DNA from 3 places in the Motilimonas sp. 1_MG-2023 genome. Region 1 is predicted to be linked to each of the others. Evidence: predicted binding sites of a transcription regulator. Region 1 holds the regulator's gene; each other region holds the start of a gene.

Region 1 (5,122 bases):
ATTACTAAGTGCTCCTACTTACGCGCTTAAGTCTGACTCAGAGCAAGAAATTGTTATCCGAGCCAATTCCAATACAGCCGACCTAGACAGTAACACCACCACTTTTTTAGGTAACGTCGTGGTGACACAAGGAACAATTAAGCTCACCGCCAATAAATTGGTTGGCATCCGCCATAAGCCCGGCGAAGAAGAAATGATTGCGACTGGCAATCCAGCGACTTTTTATCAAATGATGGATGATGGTAAACCAGTAGAAGCAAAGGCAAAAAAAATTCGTTACCTCAAAAAAAATAACCAGATAATCTTGAGCCAAAATGCCTCTTTAAAGCAGTTAGACAGTAACTACACCGCTGAAACTATCACCTACAACATTGAGACACGCCAGATTGAAGGTAAAAAAGGCGAGACTCAAACCCGAACCGTATTTTTACCCGCTCAAGTCGATAGCAAGAAAAACTCAAAGTCATCAGATAAATCAACAGATAAAGCGGCGCAATAATGGCATTACTCCAAGCAAAAGACTTAGCGAAAAGTTATAAGAATCGTCGTGTAGTAAATGGCGTTAGTTTACAAGTGAACACGGGGCAAATTGTTGGTTTACTCGGCCCCAATGGTGCAGGTAAAACGACAACATTTTACATGGTAGTCGGTTTAGTAAAGCGCGATGAAGGCCAGATATTTATTGATGATGAAGAAATTTCTAGCCAACCAATGCACGTGCGCGCGCAGAAGGGAATTGGCTACTTGCCACAAGAAGCTTCTATTTTTCGTCGCCTTACGGTCGCGCAAAATATCATGGCAATCCTAGAAGTTCGAGATGAGCTATCCACGGAACAAAAACAAGATAGACTGAACGAGTTACTTGAAGAATTTCATATTACCCATATAAAAAATAGTAAAGGGATGTCCCTTTCTGGCGGCGAAAGACGCCGCGTTGAAATCGCCAGAGCACTCGCAGCAGATCCTCAATTCATCTTACTTGATGAGCCATTTGCTGGGGTTGATCCTATCTCTGTAATAGATATAAAAAAAATCATAGAACACTTACGAGACAGAGGCTTAGGCGTATTAATCACTGACCATAATGTGAGGGAAACACTAGATGTATGTGAATATTCCTATATAGTGAGTCATGGAGAAATGATTGCCGCTGGCAAGCCAGAAGACATTTTACAAAACGAACAAGTAAAACGAGTCTACCTAGGCGATCAATTCAAGCTATAGTTTTTATAGGTAACAACCGTTATCTAAAGATTTATATCTAACAGGAATTTAATGAAGCCAACCCTACAGTTGCGTTTAGGTCAGCAGTTAACCATGACCCCTCAGCTACAACAAGCTATTCGCTTGTTGCAGCTTTCTACATTAGATTTACAGCAAGAAATTCAAGAAGCCCTTGAGTCAAATCCGCTGTTAGAAGTAGAAGAAAACGACCACGGTAACGAAGAGCAAAGCTACGATAACGACACATCTAGCCAACTCGAAACGTCGGAGGCCATGGCGCAGAATGACATTCCTGATGATCTTCCCACAGACTCAACATGGGATGACACCTTTACCACGGGCACAGGTTCAAGCACTTCAGGTGTCGGCTCAGGTGGCGATGATGCCGATTTTATTTATCAAGGTGAAACCTCAGCTAACCTACATGACCACCTCATCTGGCAAATGGAGTTAACCCCCTTTAGTGAAACTGATCGCGCTATCGCCTTTGCCATTATCGATGCCATTGACGAATCTGGTTATTTGACTGTCTCTAGCGAAGATATATTAGATAGTGTCTCCTCTGACTTTCTTGATGTTGAGCTCGACGAAGTTGAAGCCGTACTTAAACGATTGCAGCATTTTGATCCTCTCGGCGTTGGTGCTCGTTCCGCGCAAGAATGCATGTTAATCCAGCTGAATCAAATCGAAAAAGGCACTCTCTGGTTAGAAGAAGCCATAATGGTGATCAACGAGCATATGGATTTACTCGCTAATCGTGACTTTCGTACTCTAAGCCGTAAAACTAAGCTAAAAGAAGACGATCTACGCGAAGTCATGCGCCTGATCCATACCTTAGAGCCAAGACCAGGCAATGCGATTGTTGAAATGGACGCTCAATATATAGTTCCAGATGTCTCGGTGCAAAAAAAATCAGGTCGCTGGGTCGTCGAACTAAACCCAGATTGCATGCCCAAAATTCGCGTTAATGATCAATACGCTTCTTTTGCCAAACAAACTAAAAACACCGATGACAGTCAGTTTATTCGTTCACATTTACAAGAAGCCAAATGGTTTATTAAAAGCTTAGAAAGCCGTAATGACACCTTATTAAAAGTGGCCAACTGTATCGTACAGCATCAAGTTGCTTTTTTTGAATACGGCGATGAAGCAATGAAACCCATGGTATTAAACGATGTCGCGGAAGCCGTGGAAATGCACGAGTCCACTATTTCGCGTGTCACCACGCAAAAGTTCATGCACACGCCGCGTGGCATCTTTGAGTTGAAGTATTTCTTCTCTAGCCATGTTGCAACAGAAAGTGGTGGCGAATGTTCATCCACCGCCATTAGGGCCTTAATTAAAAAATTAGTGGCAGCAGAAACCCCTGCTAAGCCCCTAAGTGACAGTAAAATTACTCAACTGCTTGCTGACCAAGGCATAAAGGTTGCGCGAAGAACCATCGCTAAATATCGCGAGTCTTTGAACATCCCGCCTTCCAACCAACGTAAGAGCCTACTTTAGGCTGCAACAGGAGAATGTTTATGCAAATTAATCTATCTGGCCACCATATCGACATCACCGATTCAATGCGCAGTTACGTTGAAACTAAGTTATCTAAATTAGAGCGTCATTTTGATAGCATTAACTCAGCACAAGTGATATTAAACGTCGAAAAGTTGAATCAAATAGCTGAAGCCAAGTTACACCTGTCAGGCGGAGAAGTATTTGCTAACTCCCAAGACACAGATATGTATGCCGCGATTGATTCGTTAGTTGACAAACTTGATCGCCAAGTGATCAAACACAAGGAAAAGCTGAAACAGTCTTAAATTTAAATATGGATATAAAAGAATTATTAGCCCCAGACTGCACCTTGAGTGCAGTCTCTTGTTCAAGCAAGAAAAAAGCACTGGAAATCATCAGTGAGTTAGCAGGACAAAAACTCAATATTGACCCTAAAGTAGTGTTTGAAAACCTACTAACGCGTGAGCGCCTTGGCACCACAGGTGTTGGAGCGGGTATTGCGATCCCCCACGCTCGTATCAGTGATGATTACCCTGTTACCGGCGTTTTCATCCAATGTGAGACCGCGATAGACTTTAGTGCCATCGACAATCAACCCGTTGATTTATTGTTCGCCGTTCTCGTCCCAGAAAGCCAGTGTAGCCAACATTTAAAAACCTTGTCACTTATCGCTGGTAAACTTTCTGATAAACAAATTTGTCGCCAACTTCGCGCGGCTAAAACAGATGCGGAGTTATTCGAACTCATTTGCGTGTCATAACGGGAGCAATATGAAACTCACCATCGTCAGTGGCCGCTCCGGATCAGGCAAAACCGTTGCCTTAAGAGTATTGGAAGACCTAGGCTATTACTGCGTCGATAACCTGCCATTACCCTTACTACCCGATTTAATTACTAGTCTTAAAGATAATTACGATGCCGTGGCGGTTAGCATCGATGTGCGTAACCTGCCCCTTGACCAAAATGAATTACACCACGTCATTAAGGATCTCAAAGCATCGGTTGATCTCACCACCTTATTTCTTGATGCCAGTAGCAGTATTTTGGTACGTCGCTACAGTGAAACCAGGCGTTTACATCCACTAGCAAAAATGCAGCTATCGCTATCTCAAGCGATAGATCAAGAAACCACCTTGCTCGAGCCTATCTCTGAGTCGGCCGATTTACGCATTGATACCAGTGATATGTCAATCCATGAGCTGAGTGAGTTGGTAAAACAACGAGTACTCGGCCAAAAAAGTCATGAATTGGTATTAGTCATTGAATCATTTGGTTTTAAAAATGGCTTACCAAAAGATGCAGACTATGTGTTTGATGCGCGCTTTCTACCTAATCCACATTGGATCCCCGAGCTTAAACCACAAACCGGACTCGATGCTGAAGTTCAACACTACTTAACAGAGCAGCCATTAGTGATGAAGTTTATCTGGCAAATAGAGAATTTGATTGGCACTTGGCTGCCTCATCTTGAACGCAATAACCGCAGCTATGTCACTATCGCTATCGGTTGTACGGGCGGCCAACACAGATCGGTATTTATCGCCGAGAAAATCGCCGAATTCTTTCGCCACGAACAACAAGTGCAAGTTCGTCATCGCACCTTGGAAAAACGTTAAATGTTACAGCTAGAGCAACATATCACCATAAAGAACAAATTGGGCTTACATGCACGAGCGGCTGTAAAACTGGCAGAGTTAGCGCTAAAATTTGACGCGACAGTTACCTTAGTCCACGGCGACAAATCCGCCTCTGCAGCCAGTGTGATGGGCTTACTCATGCTAGAAACCTGTCAAGGCCAACAAATCGTCATTCAAGCCGAAGGGGCCGATGCCAAATGCGCATTAGAAGCAGTAAGACAACTGATAGAAGATAAATTTGAAGAAGAAGAATAATAAATAAAATTAATTAGTTATCGCCTATTGATAACGGCAAACAAGGGGAAAAGCGGATGCTAGATAATCTAGTCAACTTGAGCACACATGAGCGCCTAGTCGAAGTTAACAAAGCGTTAAGCAGTGGTATGTTTGTTCATGTTCGCCGCATGTTACAGCAACTCCCCCCTGAAGATATTGCCTTACTACTTGAATCCTGCCCCCACGCTGAGCGTAAAAATATTTGGCAACTCACCGACTCAGAGCAGCAAGGTGAGATCCTAGAAGAGCTAAATGAAGATGCTCGAGACAGTATCCTCGCCCTAATGGATACGGAAAACCTGGTTGCCGCAACCGAAGGCATGGACACCGACGATCTTGCCTACGTTCTTAGTGGTCTAAACGACTCGGCCTATCAAGACGTACTATCGCAAATGGATGCGCAAGACCGACACCGTCTAGAGCAAGCCTTAGGCTATCCTGAAGATACAGCAGGTAGCGTGATGAACACCGACACCATC
Region 2 (5,122 bases), on a different contig from region 1:
ATTTCGACCAAGGCATACACAAAGCCTGACTGATAAAAGGGGGTTGCCGTTAGTTCGACTAACACAGCCTGCCCGTCAATCACTAAAGTCACTTCATTGTCGGTAAAGCCATGACCTGAATGCAGGGTCTTTTGGATCAGCTCAAAATTTAATGAGGTATGTTCAAGCAGCTGATCAAAGCGTAAACCTGTTAAGCGTTTAATGCTTTGCGCCAGCAATTGTTCTGCCGCTGGGTTGGCATAGGTGATTTGCAGCGTTTCATCGAGTAAAAAAACGGCAGAAACTAAGTGCTCTAAAAGCGCTTCGGCTTGTTGACTGGATTGCAATGGCTCACCTTTTTTGTCTTTGCATCATTTTGGTGCGTTAGCTTAGGGCAAGCTCAGCTACACACCAGAATACAAAGACGAAAAGGTGATGTAGATCGAGCTAGCGTGATGCGCGGCGTAAATGTACGGTTATGATTTCAGATGATGCAATTATCTTGCCGTTTTTATCAATAAGTTGAACTTGTAAGCTGTGACTACCGCGATCGATATTCGTCGCTAGTAATGTGGTGGATTGATGCTTTTCACCAACTGGGGTACCGTCGATCAGTAACTGTAAGGTTTGGCCATCTTCAAAAGCCGGGGTGACATTGGTCACTACGCTAATATTACCCGTGTTATCAATAATCGTACTGTCGTGTTCAGGTGAGGTAATGCTAGCTTGATACTTGGTGTTAGACTTTGCAGCGACAGGTAAAGGTTTGGCACTGGTGATACTAGTGGGAGGAGCTGGAATTTTATGACTAGGTGAGATATTGATACGCACTTTTTCCGCACCATTTACTTTTTTGTCGGAATAGTGGGTGACACCATCTTTGTCAACCCAACGATACACAGTGTCGGTTTCGTTCGCTTGCAACGTTAAAGTATAAAAACTGAGTATTAGAAGTAAGTATTTCATTATTGCATCCTTTCTGCTTAACGCTGAGTTTGTCCTATGCGCAAAAATAAGGCAAGTAAGCAGCTGATACAAATGTGACTAATACAAAAAAACCCGCTAAAAAGCGGGTTTTTATTCAACTTAATACTGTCTCTTATACAGAGTAGTAAAGTTGGTATTCTAGTGGGTGTACTTCCATGTTAACACGCTCGTGCTCAGCGCCTTTAAGGCCGATGTAAGCATCGATGAAGTCATCAGAGAATACGCCGCCAGCAGTTAAGAACTCACGATCTTTATCAAGTGCAGCTAGTGCCTCTTTTAGTGAGTAAGCAACTTGTGGAATGGCTAGTGCTTCTTCAGCTGGTAGATCGTAAAGATCTTTATCCATTGCATCGCCAGGGTGGATTTTGTTTTTGATACCGTCAAGGCCAGCCATTAGTAGCGCAGAGAACGCTAAGTATGGGTTAGCTGTTGGATCAGGGAAACGTACTTCAATACGACGTGCGCGTGGTGAAGGTACTACTGGGATACGGATTGATGCTGAGCGGTTACGTGCAGAGTATGCAAGCATTACAGGTGCTTCAAAGCCTGGGACTAGACGCTTGTACGAGTTAGTAGAAGCGTTAGTGAAAGCGTTGATAGCGCGTGCGTGCTTGATAATACCACCGATGTAGTAAAGAGCCATTTCAGACAGGCCGCCATATAGGTCACCTGCGAAAAGGTTTTTACCGTCTTTTTGTAGAGACTGGTGCACGTGCATGCCGCTACCGTTGTCACCAACAAGTGGCTTAGGCATAAAAGTAGCTGTTTTTCCGTAAGCGTGCGCTACGTTATGAACAACATACTTGTAGATTTGGATTTCGTCAGCTTTAGATACTAAAGTGTTGAAACGACAAGCAATTTCGTTTTGACCAGCAGTTGCAACTTCATGGTGATGCGCTTCAACAACTAGGCCCATTTCTTCCATGATTAAACACATAGCGCTGCGGATGTCGTGTGAAGAGTCAACAGGTGCTACTGGGAAGTAACCGCCTTTAACGCCTGGACGGTGACCTGTGTTGCCGTCTTCGTATTCTTTACCCGTGTTCCATGCTGCTTCTTTGTCGTCTACTTTGTAGAAAACATTACCCATTTCTGTACCGAAACGTACGTCATCAAATAGGAAGAATTCTGGCTCTGGACCCACTAATACTTCTTCAGCAATGCCTTCGCTACGCATGAAGTCTTCAGCACGACGAGCGATAGAGCGAGGGTCACGGTCGTAACCTTGCATTGTGTCTGGTTCTAGGATGTCACAACGAATGTTAAGCGTAGTTTCGTCAGTGAATGGGTCGATAACAGCAGTAGATGCGTCAGGCATCATTACCATGTCAGACTTCTCGATGCCTTTCCAACCAGCGATTGAAGAGCCGTCGAACATTTTACCTTCAGTAAAGAAGTCTTCGTTTACTTGATGGTGAGGGATAGAGATATGTTGCTCTTTTCCTCGTGTATCAGTGAAACGTAAATCTACGAATTTAACATCATGCTCTTTGATTAGAGCTAATACGCTTTCTGCGGACATGCTTTATAACCTCCGGTGTCATCAATAATGATGGCTTGTAGTAAATAGACAAACTAACTGGTTTTGCTTAATGCTAAAAGCGTGCCAAATTTGTCATCCCTTGCAAATCAGGCTTTAAGGTGACCTTTAAAGCCCATCTTAAATGATTTATGCTCCAAAATGGTGCGTTGCTGGATCTTTGTGGTGCAACATGACCTCACCGCGCATTTGGGCTTGTTATTAATAACAGATGGTGCTCGGTTGAGCAATTCAGACCCCTTTAGTTAAGCTGTAAATGGTTAAATAAATATGTAATGACGATTTATCTTAGAAATTTGGCATAAATCGCTGGCTGCCATACCTAGGGTGGTAATAGTGGTGGAAATGGTTATTGGCCCAGTAAATAAGGGCTGCTTTTGCTGCACTTGGCTAAACTGTGCTGATAAAAGGGATTTAAAAAGTGGCTTTCTTCTGCAGTGACGGCTAATTTATTCGCTGAAATGTCCGTTAATCCCTCTATTTTTTGCTTTGTTATGAAATGTGATCGCATTAAAACTATTTTATTTGACAATTGATCTATACAATAACGCCGAAATTTTATCCAAACCAATTTTGAGGCACTAAGCTGTGTTAGAAAAATTAAGAAATATCGCAATCATTGCGCACGTTGACCATGGTAAGACTACTCTGGTTGATAAATTGCTTCAACAATCTGGCACTGTAGTGAGCCGTGGCGACGCTGAAGAGCGTGTAATGGACTCTAACGATCTTGAAAAAGAGCGTGGTATTACCATCCTAGCTAAAAACACTGCTATCGAATGGCATGATTACCACATCAACATCGTAGATACTCCTGGACACGCCGACTTCGGTGGTGAAGTAGAGCGTATCTTGTCTATGGTTGACTCAGTTTTACTACTGGTTGATGCAGCTGATGGCCCAATGCCTCAAACTCGTTTTGTAACGCAAAAAGCATTTGCTCAAGGTCTTAAGCCTATTGTTGTTATCAACAAAGTAGATAAGCCAAGTGCTCGTCCTGACTGGGTTGTTGATCAAGTGTTCGATCTATTCGATAACTTAGGCGCGACAGACGATCAGTTAGATTTTAAAATTGTATACGCATCAGCACTGAACGGTTTCGCCACTCTAGATATTGATGAGCCTTCAGATAACATGGAACCTTTGTTCCAAGCTATCGTTGATAATGTCTCTGCACCGGATGCTGACCCTGAAGGTCCATTCCAAATGCAAATTTCTCAACTTGATTACAACTCATACGTGGGTGTTATTGGTGTTGGTCGTGTTGCTCGCGGTAAAGTGAAAGTAAATCAGCAAGTAACGGTTATTGGTGCCGACGGTAAGACTCGTAACGGTAAAGTAGGTCAAGTTTTAGGTTATCTTGGCCTTGAGCGCCATGATGTTGAAGAAGCGAAAGCTGGCGACATTATTGCGGTATCTGGTTTAGGTGAGCTGAAAATTTCTGACACTATTTGTGACCAGAACAACGTTGAAGCCCTACCAGCCCTGTCTGTGGATGAGCCAACAGTTACGGTAACCTTCCAAGTAAACAACTCGCCGTTTGCTGGTAAAGAAGGTAAATACGTAACTTCACGTAACATCCTTGAGCGTTTAAACAAAGAGTTAGTCCATAACGTTGCGCTTCGCGTTGAAGAAACCGATGATCCGGATAAATTCCGCGTATCAGGCCGTGGTGAACTTCACCTAGGCATTCTAATCGAAAACATGCGTCGTGAAGGCTACGAGTTAGCAGTTTCACGTCCAGAAGTTATTACGCGTACTGTTGATGGTGAGCTACAAGAACCATACGAGACTGTAACGATCGATGTTGAAGAAGAGCATCAAGGCTCTATTATGGAGCAAATTGGCTTACGTAAAGGTGAGTTAACCAATATGTCTCCAGATGGTAAAGGTCGTATCCGTATGGACTTCCTGATCCCGAGCCGTGGCTTAATTGGTTTCCAAACTGAATTTATGACATTAACGTCAGGCTCAGGTTTGATTTACCATACTTTTGATCACTATGGCCCGCACAAAGGTGGCATGATTGGTCAACGTAAGAATGGTGTACTCATTGCTAATGCAACGGGTAAAGCATTGACCAACGCCTTGTTTAACTTACAAGAGCGTGGTCGTATGATGGTTGAGCACGGCACTGAAGTTTACGAAGGCATGGTTATCGGTATTCATAGTCGCGACAACGACTTAACTGTTAACGCTCTGAAAGGTAAGCAGCTAACTAACGTTCGTGCATCTGGTACTGATGAAGCGCAAGTGTTAACGCCAGCAATCAAGATGACGTTAGAGCAAGCGATGGAGTTCATTGATAACGATGAGCTTGTAGAAGTGACGCCTGAGTCAATTCGTATTCGTAAGCGTTACCTGACTGAAAACGAGCGTAAGCGTATGTCTCGTGCTCCGAAAGATGCATAACTAACACTCAGCGTTAGTGTTAACTGAAAACCGACTTTGTTAAGTCGGTTTTTTTATGCCTGCAATTTGGTTTGTTTAAAGAGATATTCCGCTGAAGTTGCAATTATATCGGCCTCAAAGAGGCCGTTTTAGGATTAGACTAAAGCGAAATTAGCCTGCTGTTAATTGCGCTAATTGTAGGCGTTGATATTGTTTTGCTGAATC
Region 3 (5,122 bases), on a different contig from region 1:
TGCTGGCCAAGATCTTCTAAATAGTCATCCGGTTTTGCACCAAAAATTCGTTCTAGAACAGGATCGTCAGAGTAGTAGGTTGGGCACATGATGATTTCCTGTGCCTGGCTCTGCTGGGCAATGAAATCACAAATTTCACCTTGATTAATAGCCAACTCAGGCACGTCACCACGCATATCATCAAATAAAATACACAGAATATCCGCACCGATAGCATTAATTTCGGCCATCTTGATAGTGAGCGCTTGACGCGTGTTTTGATTCCAGCGCTGGTAAACCTCATACGGGCTCAACGCAATACCAAATTTAAGCCCCGCTTGTTGATAACAAGTGGCAAGTTGCTTTAAGTGATTAAACTCCTGAACGGTCCAAGGTTTCTGCCACTCTTCGCGCAACTTTAGATCAAACTTAGGACCGTAAATATAAGCGCCGTAACCTTGCTCCAATAAAAAATCACTATATTGCTCACGCGTTTGCCAAGACCAAGGCTTACCATAAAAACCTTCGATCACGCCGAGGTTAAACCCTTGTTGCATTATCCTATCCTTCGCTATTCGTTTCCTTCAGCATAAAACAAAAACTAATGAAAAACTAAGGGGCTAGCTCACAGGTTACCCTTATTGATTGGCATGAACCTGAACTTACGCCTAAGTTAATAATCAAAAAACCAATAAAATTAACATTTATGCGAAAATTACTCGTCATCACTTGTTCCTTTGCATTACTTGCCTGCCAATCCAGTAATAACGCCATAGAGATGCAGCAAGCCACAGATAATGATCCCAGCTCACCCCTCACTTGTTCAAAAATAGATATTCCTAGTCAATCAGACCAAACTATCTGCCGCGATGGTTATACCGTAGGCTTTAACTACCTAAATAGAGTTGCAGATTGGGTTAGTTACACCTTAACCCCTGAGCGTATCTCTGGCTTTGTAAGTATCGAATCTTTTAGTAGCGATGCTTCCTTGCCAGTTTCGGCACAGGTTACGCCCGCAGATTACATCGGATCAGGCTATGACCGTGGACACTTAGCCCCAGCCGCTTCAATGGACTTTACAGTTGCCTCTGCCAAGCAATCTTTTTTAATGAGTAATATTGCTCCGCAACTGGCCGAATTTAACCGCCAAGGCTGGGCTGAATTAGAAACTTGGGAGCGCCAATGTACTCAGCAAGTCGGCGCGCTAAAAGTTGTCACCGGCCCGTTATACAGCAAGCAAGACAATCAGTGGATGAATAACAAAGTGCGCATTCCCTCGGCCTACTTTAAAGCCTATTTAGCACCACAAGCAGCAAACACTAACATGGCATTTATTATCCCTCATCAGCGCTTTGATCTATCTGAAATTAACCAGTTTCAGGTCACTATGTATCAATTAGAGCAGCTATCTAATTTGTCCCTATTTCAACCATTCAATACCAATAAAAATACCCTGCTTAGCTTATGCCAACTAACCAACAAGGCCGCACCTGATCATCAAGCTTTTAGCTGCCAAGATAAGTATTACTGCAACGAAATGACAAGCTGCCAAGAAGCGCAGTTTTACCTCAATAGCTGCGGCATTGATCGACTTGATAATGACAACGATGGCTTGGCCTGTGAGTCACTCTGCTTTTAAACAAGCGAGTAAACATTTGGAGCAGTTCACAATTGTATTATTTTTGTTCATTTAGGGCGGCATTCAAGGTTTCAGTTTGACCTAAATGTGCCAAACTGAAATCTGCTAACATATTGAGACATATAACAATGACAAACTTATCCTCTCCCCTTTGGCTCGGTAAGCAAGACCGCGAAGAAAGTGAGCTGGCAATTCGCTGGCACAACAAGGTGACTAAACTAGCTGTAGACGATACACCAGGCACCTGCTTAGTTGGCTTCCCTTGTGATCTAGGCGTTCGCAAAAGCAAAGGTCGCCATGGCGCAGCAAAAGGCCCAGAGGCGATACGCCGAGTCCTTGCCAATCTTGCTTGGCACTTAGACACCCCCGTCTACGATGCAGGCAATCTAGATTGTGAGTGGTTTGAACTAGCAAAAGCGCAGCAAGATTTGGGCATTATGGTGAACAATATCCTCAAACAAGGACACTTCCCCATCATTTTAGGAGGTGGACAAGAGCTTGCGTTTGGCGGCTATCAAGGACTAGAACAACACCTTGATGCAGGACAAAAAATTGGCGTGATTAACTTCGATACCCATTTTGATATTCGCAGCGATCAAGATGGTGGCTCATCTGGTAGCCAATTTTTTCAAATAATGAAACGGGCTAACCAACAACAACGCCATTTGAGTTATCTTTGCTTAGGTGTGAGCAAAATAAGTAACAGCCAAGCTCTTTTTGCTCGTGCGAGAGAGTTTGGCGTGCAATACAAATACGATACCGATTTACATTGGAATAATATCGATACCATTAAAGCAGGGCTGCGTTCATTTATCAGTGAAGTGGATGCCATTTATGTTAGTATCGACTTAGCCGTGCTACCCGCCTACATAGCGCCTGGTGTCAGCGCTCCCGCAGCCTATGGCATGCCTTTAGAGTTACTTGAGCACCTGCTAATTACGATCAAGAAAAATGCCCGCAGTAAATTGAAACTGGCTGATATATGTGAATATAACCCAAATTTTGATCAAGATAACCGCACAGCAAATGTAGCGGCACGCTTAATTAGCCAACTCGCAAAATAAATAACTGCAAATGTAAAAATAGTGTCATATAGCCCACTTAAAATAAGGAAGCTTAATTTAGACTTAGCGAACTTAGCTTATGTGGGTTGGAAAATTGGTTTCATATCCCAGACGGAATCTAGATTTCAGTGAAGGCGTAGTAATCAGTTATGATATCCGATCTGGATTAGTTTCAATCAGGGACTTCTCCGGTGAATGTTGGCGCGGCCAATTACACCTTATTTCATTGTTGTAATATCGTTCTGGAAAAACAATAAAGACTCCTTTCAAGCACAAACGGCACTGATAGCAATCGCTATCGCTGCCGTTTTTCTTAGCTTAATCATCCTCTACATAACCTTGGCATCGTTTTTGCTTGGTATTATTCAGTAATAGAAAGAGCTATTCACACTTGTGTTAACGCTCATAGGGTAAACAGGGGATGTCACATGAAACAAATCATCACACAATTTTCAATGAACGTACAAATTAGCTTGTTAATGGCTTGGTTATTACTGGCCAGCATATTTATTGTGTTACTACCAGACGGTTTAGCTCAGTCATTGAATATGCTGACACTGCGTAGCCAACTTAGTCCCTATTTAAGCATCGCTATTATTGTTAGCGCCTCATACTTCATTGCTAAGTTATTGCTATTCATACACTTCAAACTAACTAACAAAACCGAACAAGAAGAGCAAAATAAGCGAATGATGAGTATGATTAAGCGCTTAGACTTTGAAGAAAAGGCCGTTCTGCGGGAATATATTATCCAACGGAAGAATATGTTGTCATTGCCATTAAACGAGCCAGCGGTGGCAAATTTATTGGAGGCGGGTGTATTAGTACCTGCCTTATCAACCCAAGAAATCAACGGTGAACGCCGCATTGTTAAATTATCAATTAACTTGGCCGCCCGACCTTTGTTAACTCATAAACTACTTGGATTACCACAAGGTAAAATGACTGAGGCTGAGGTAGAGCTGTTGAAATCGGCACGCCCTGAATATGCCCGTCAAAATTTTATCGGTATGCGTAGCTAAATTAACTCTTCCTCTGTGAGTTAGTCAAAAAGGCGCCAATTGCGACGCCTTTTTGACAATAGCATATCAGGCCAAAGCCATAGCAAGTTGATTAAGCCACCTACAAAACCAAGCTCACATACAAAAACAGTATCAAGCCTGCCCAATAACGAGATCCGATTGCGGTACACAGCTACAAGCGAGAACGACACCCGATTCAACTTCATCAGGGGTCAAAGCTGAATCACTTAGCCGCCTAACTTCCCCTGAATGTAGCTGCACTTTACAAGCCCCACACATACCGCCGCGACAAGAAAAAGGTAAGCTCAATCCCGCTTGCTCTGCCTGCTCTAATAATGTCAGTTGATTATCGCCCTCAACATACGTATCCCAACTATCAAACAAAATATTGACCTGTTTTTTGCTACCACCAAAACTGGCTTTCTGACCGAAGCTTTCATCAAAATACTGCGCTTCGGGTAAACCTAACTGCAGTAATGATTGTTTTATTTGCTCCATAAACATATTGGGGCCGCAAACAAAGGTCGTACGCTCAGATAGAGCGGAGACAGTGGCTAATGCAGCTTGATTAATGTGTCCGTAATGCAGTTCAGCTTTCGATCCTACTATTTCTTGATGGGAATCGTGTTGAGTCTCACGGCTCAAAAAGTAATGAATAGAGAGTTTAGGAAGCAGCGAGCTAAAGAAATTAAGCTCTTGGTAAGCAATTAAGTCTTTTACCGTTTTCGCGCCATGGATAAACACGATATCCCGCGCTTGATGCTGATCAGTGATTGCTCTGAGCATGGCCAATATAGGCGTTATCCCCACGCCAGCCGAAATCAATAGTAGAGGCGCTTCAGGCAAAGCCTTTTGTAGGTGAAAACTACCTGCGGGTGCGAAAGCTGTAATAGAATGACCCACCGTTAAATGCTCATGGAGCCATGATGAAACCTTTCCACCAGATAGCTTTTTCACTGTGATACTCAACAAATCGGGACGCGTAGGCGTTGACGACAATGTGTAAGTGCGCTTATAAGGTTTATTATCAATCAACACCTCAATGTTAATGTACTGACCCGCTAAATAACTAAACCTTGGCAATGTTGGACAGCTGAAACGGAAGGTTTTTACGTCATGACTTTCTTCTGTTACAGCAACACATAACAAGGGTTTAGCCTGTTGCTTTGGCCAATCTAAACGACTATCAACACTGCTAATTTCACGCACTTTAGGCGCATGATTAACATATTCAACGGGCTGATGATATTCCAGCACTTCTACGGTATCAAACACCGAAATTTTACCACTGTTAAGCGCCAGTAAATTTTGCCCAAAATACACCTGCCCATCATCCCCTTTACGGTATTTTTGTAACGTGTTTAAAGGCTCATTAACAGGGCTTTTTTCTCCAGTGAGGGGATCTAAGGTGGTAAAAA

What was found. The regulator sigma-54, encoded in region 1, starts transcription at its own class of promoters, with help from an activator protein. The targets are predictions, from matches to a motif close to GTTGGCACGNNNNTNGNNT.
Region 2: glnA (glutamate--ammonia ligase) is a predicted target of sigma-54. The motif match lies at 2,559-2,577, and genes of this name have one in related genera.
Region 3: Q4519_RS01300 (superinfection exclusion B family protein) is a predicted target of sigma-54. The motif match lies at 3,021-3,039, and genes of this name have one in related genera.

The regions. Positions count from the first base shown of each region.
Region 1 is NZ_JAUOPX010000001.1:132,549-137,670, reverse strand. Features, by position in the region: gene lptA (lipopolysaccharide transport periplasmic protein LptA) at 1-499, shown strand, start outside; gene lptB (LPS export ABC transporter ATP-binding protein) at 499-1,224, shown strand; gene Q4519_RS00595 (RNA polymerase factor sigma-54) at 1,276-2,727, shown strand; gene hpf (ribosome hibernation promoting factor) at 2,748-3,035, shown strand; gene ptsN (PTS IIA-like nitrogen regulatory protein PtsN) at 3,044-3,490, shown strand; gene rapZ (RNase adapter RapZ) at 3,501-4,346, shown strand; gene Q4519_RS00575 (HPr family phosphocarrier protein) at 4,347-4,622, shown strand; gene mgtE (magnesium transporter) at 4,679-5,122, shown strand, end outside.
Region 2 is NZ_JAUOPX010000030.1:16,388-21,509, reverse strand. Features, by position in the region: gene glnL (nitrogen regulation protein NR(II)) at 1-326, opposite strand, end outside; gene Q4519_RS14955 (DUF4124 domain-containing protein) at 427-945, opposite strand; gene glnA (glutamate--ammonia ligase) at 1,079-2,488, opposite strand; gene typA (translational GTPase TypA) at 3,095-4,918, shown strand; gene pbpG (D-alanyl-D-alanine endopeptidase) at 5,069-5,122, opposite strand, start outside.
Region 3 is NZ_JAUOPX010000002.1:40,964-46,085, forward strand. Features, by position in the region: gene Q4519_RS01285 (beta-N-acetylglucosaminidase domain-containing protein) at 1-536, opposite strand, end outside; gene Q4519_RS01290 (DNA/RNA non-specific endonuclease) at 686-1,618, shown strand; gene hutG (formimidoylglutamase) at 1,747-2,682, shown strand; gene Q4519_RS01300 (superinfection exclusion B family protein) at 3,111-3,704, shown strand; gene Q4519_RS01305 (hybrid-cluster NAD(P)-dependent oxidoreductase) at 3,837-5,122, opposite strand, start outside.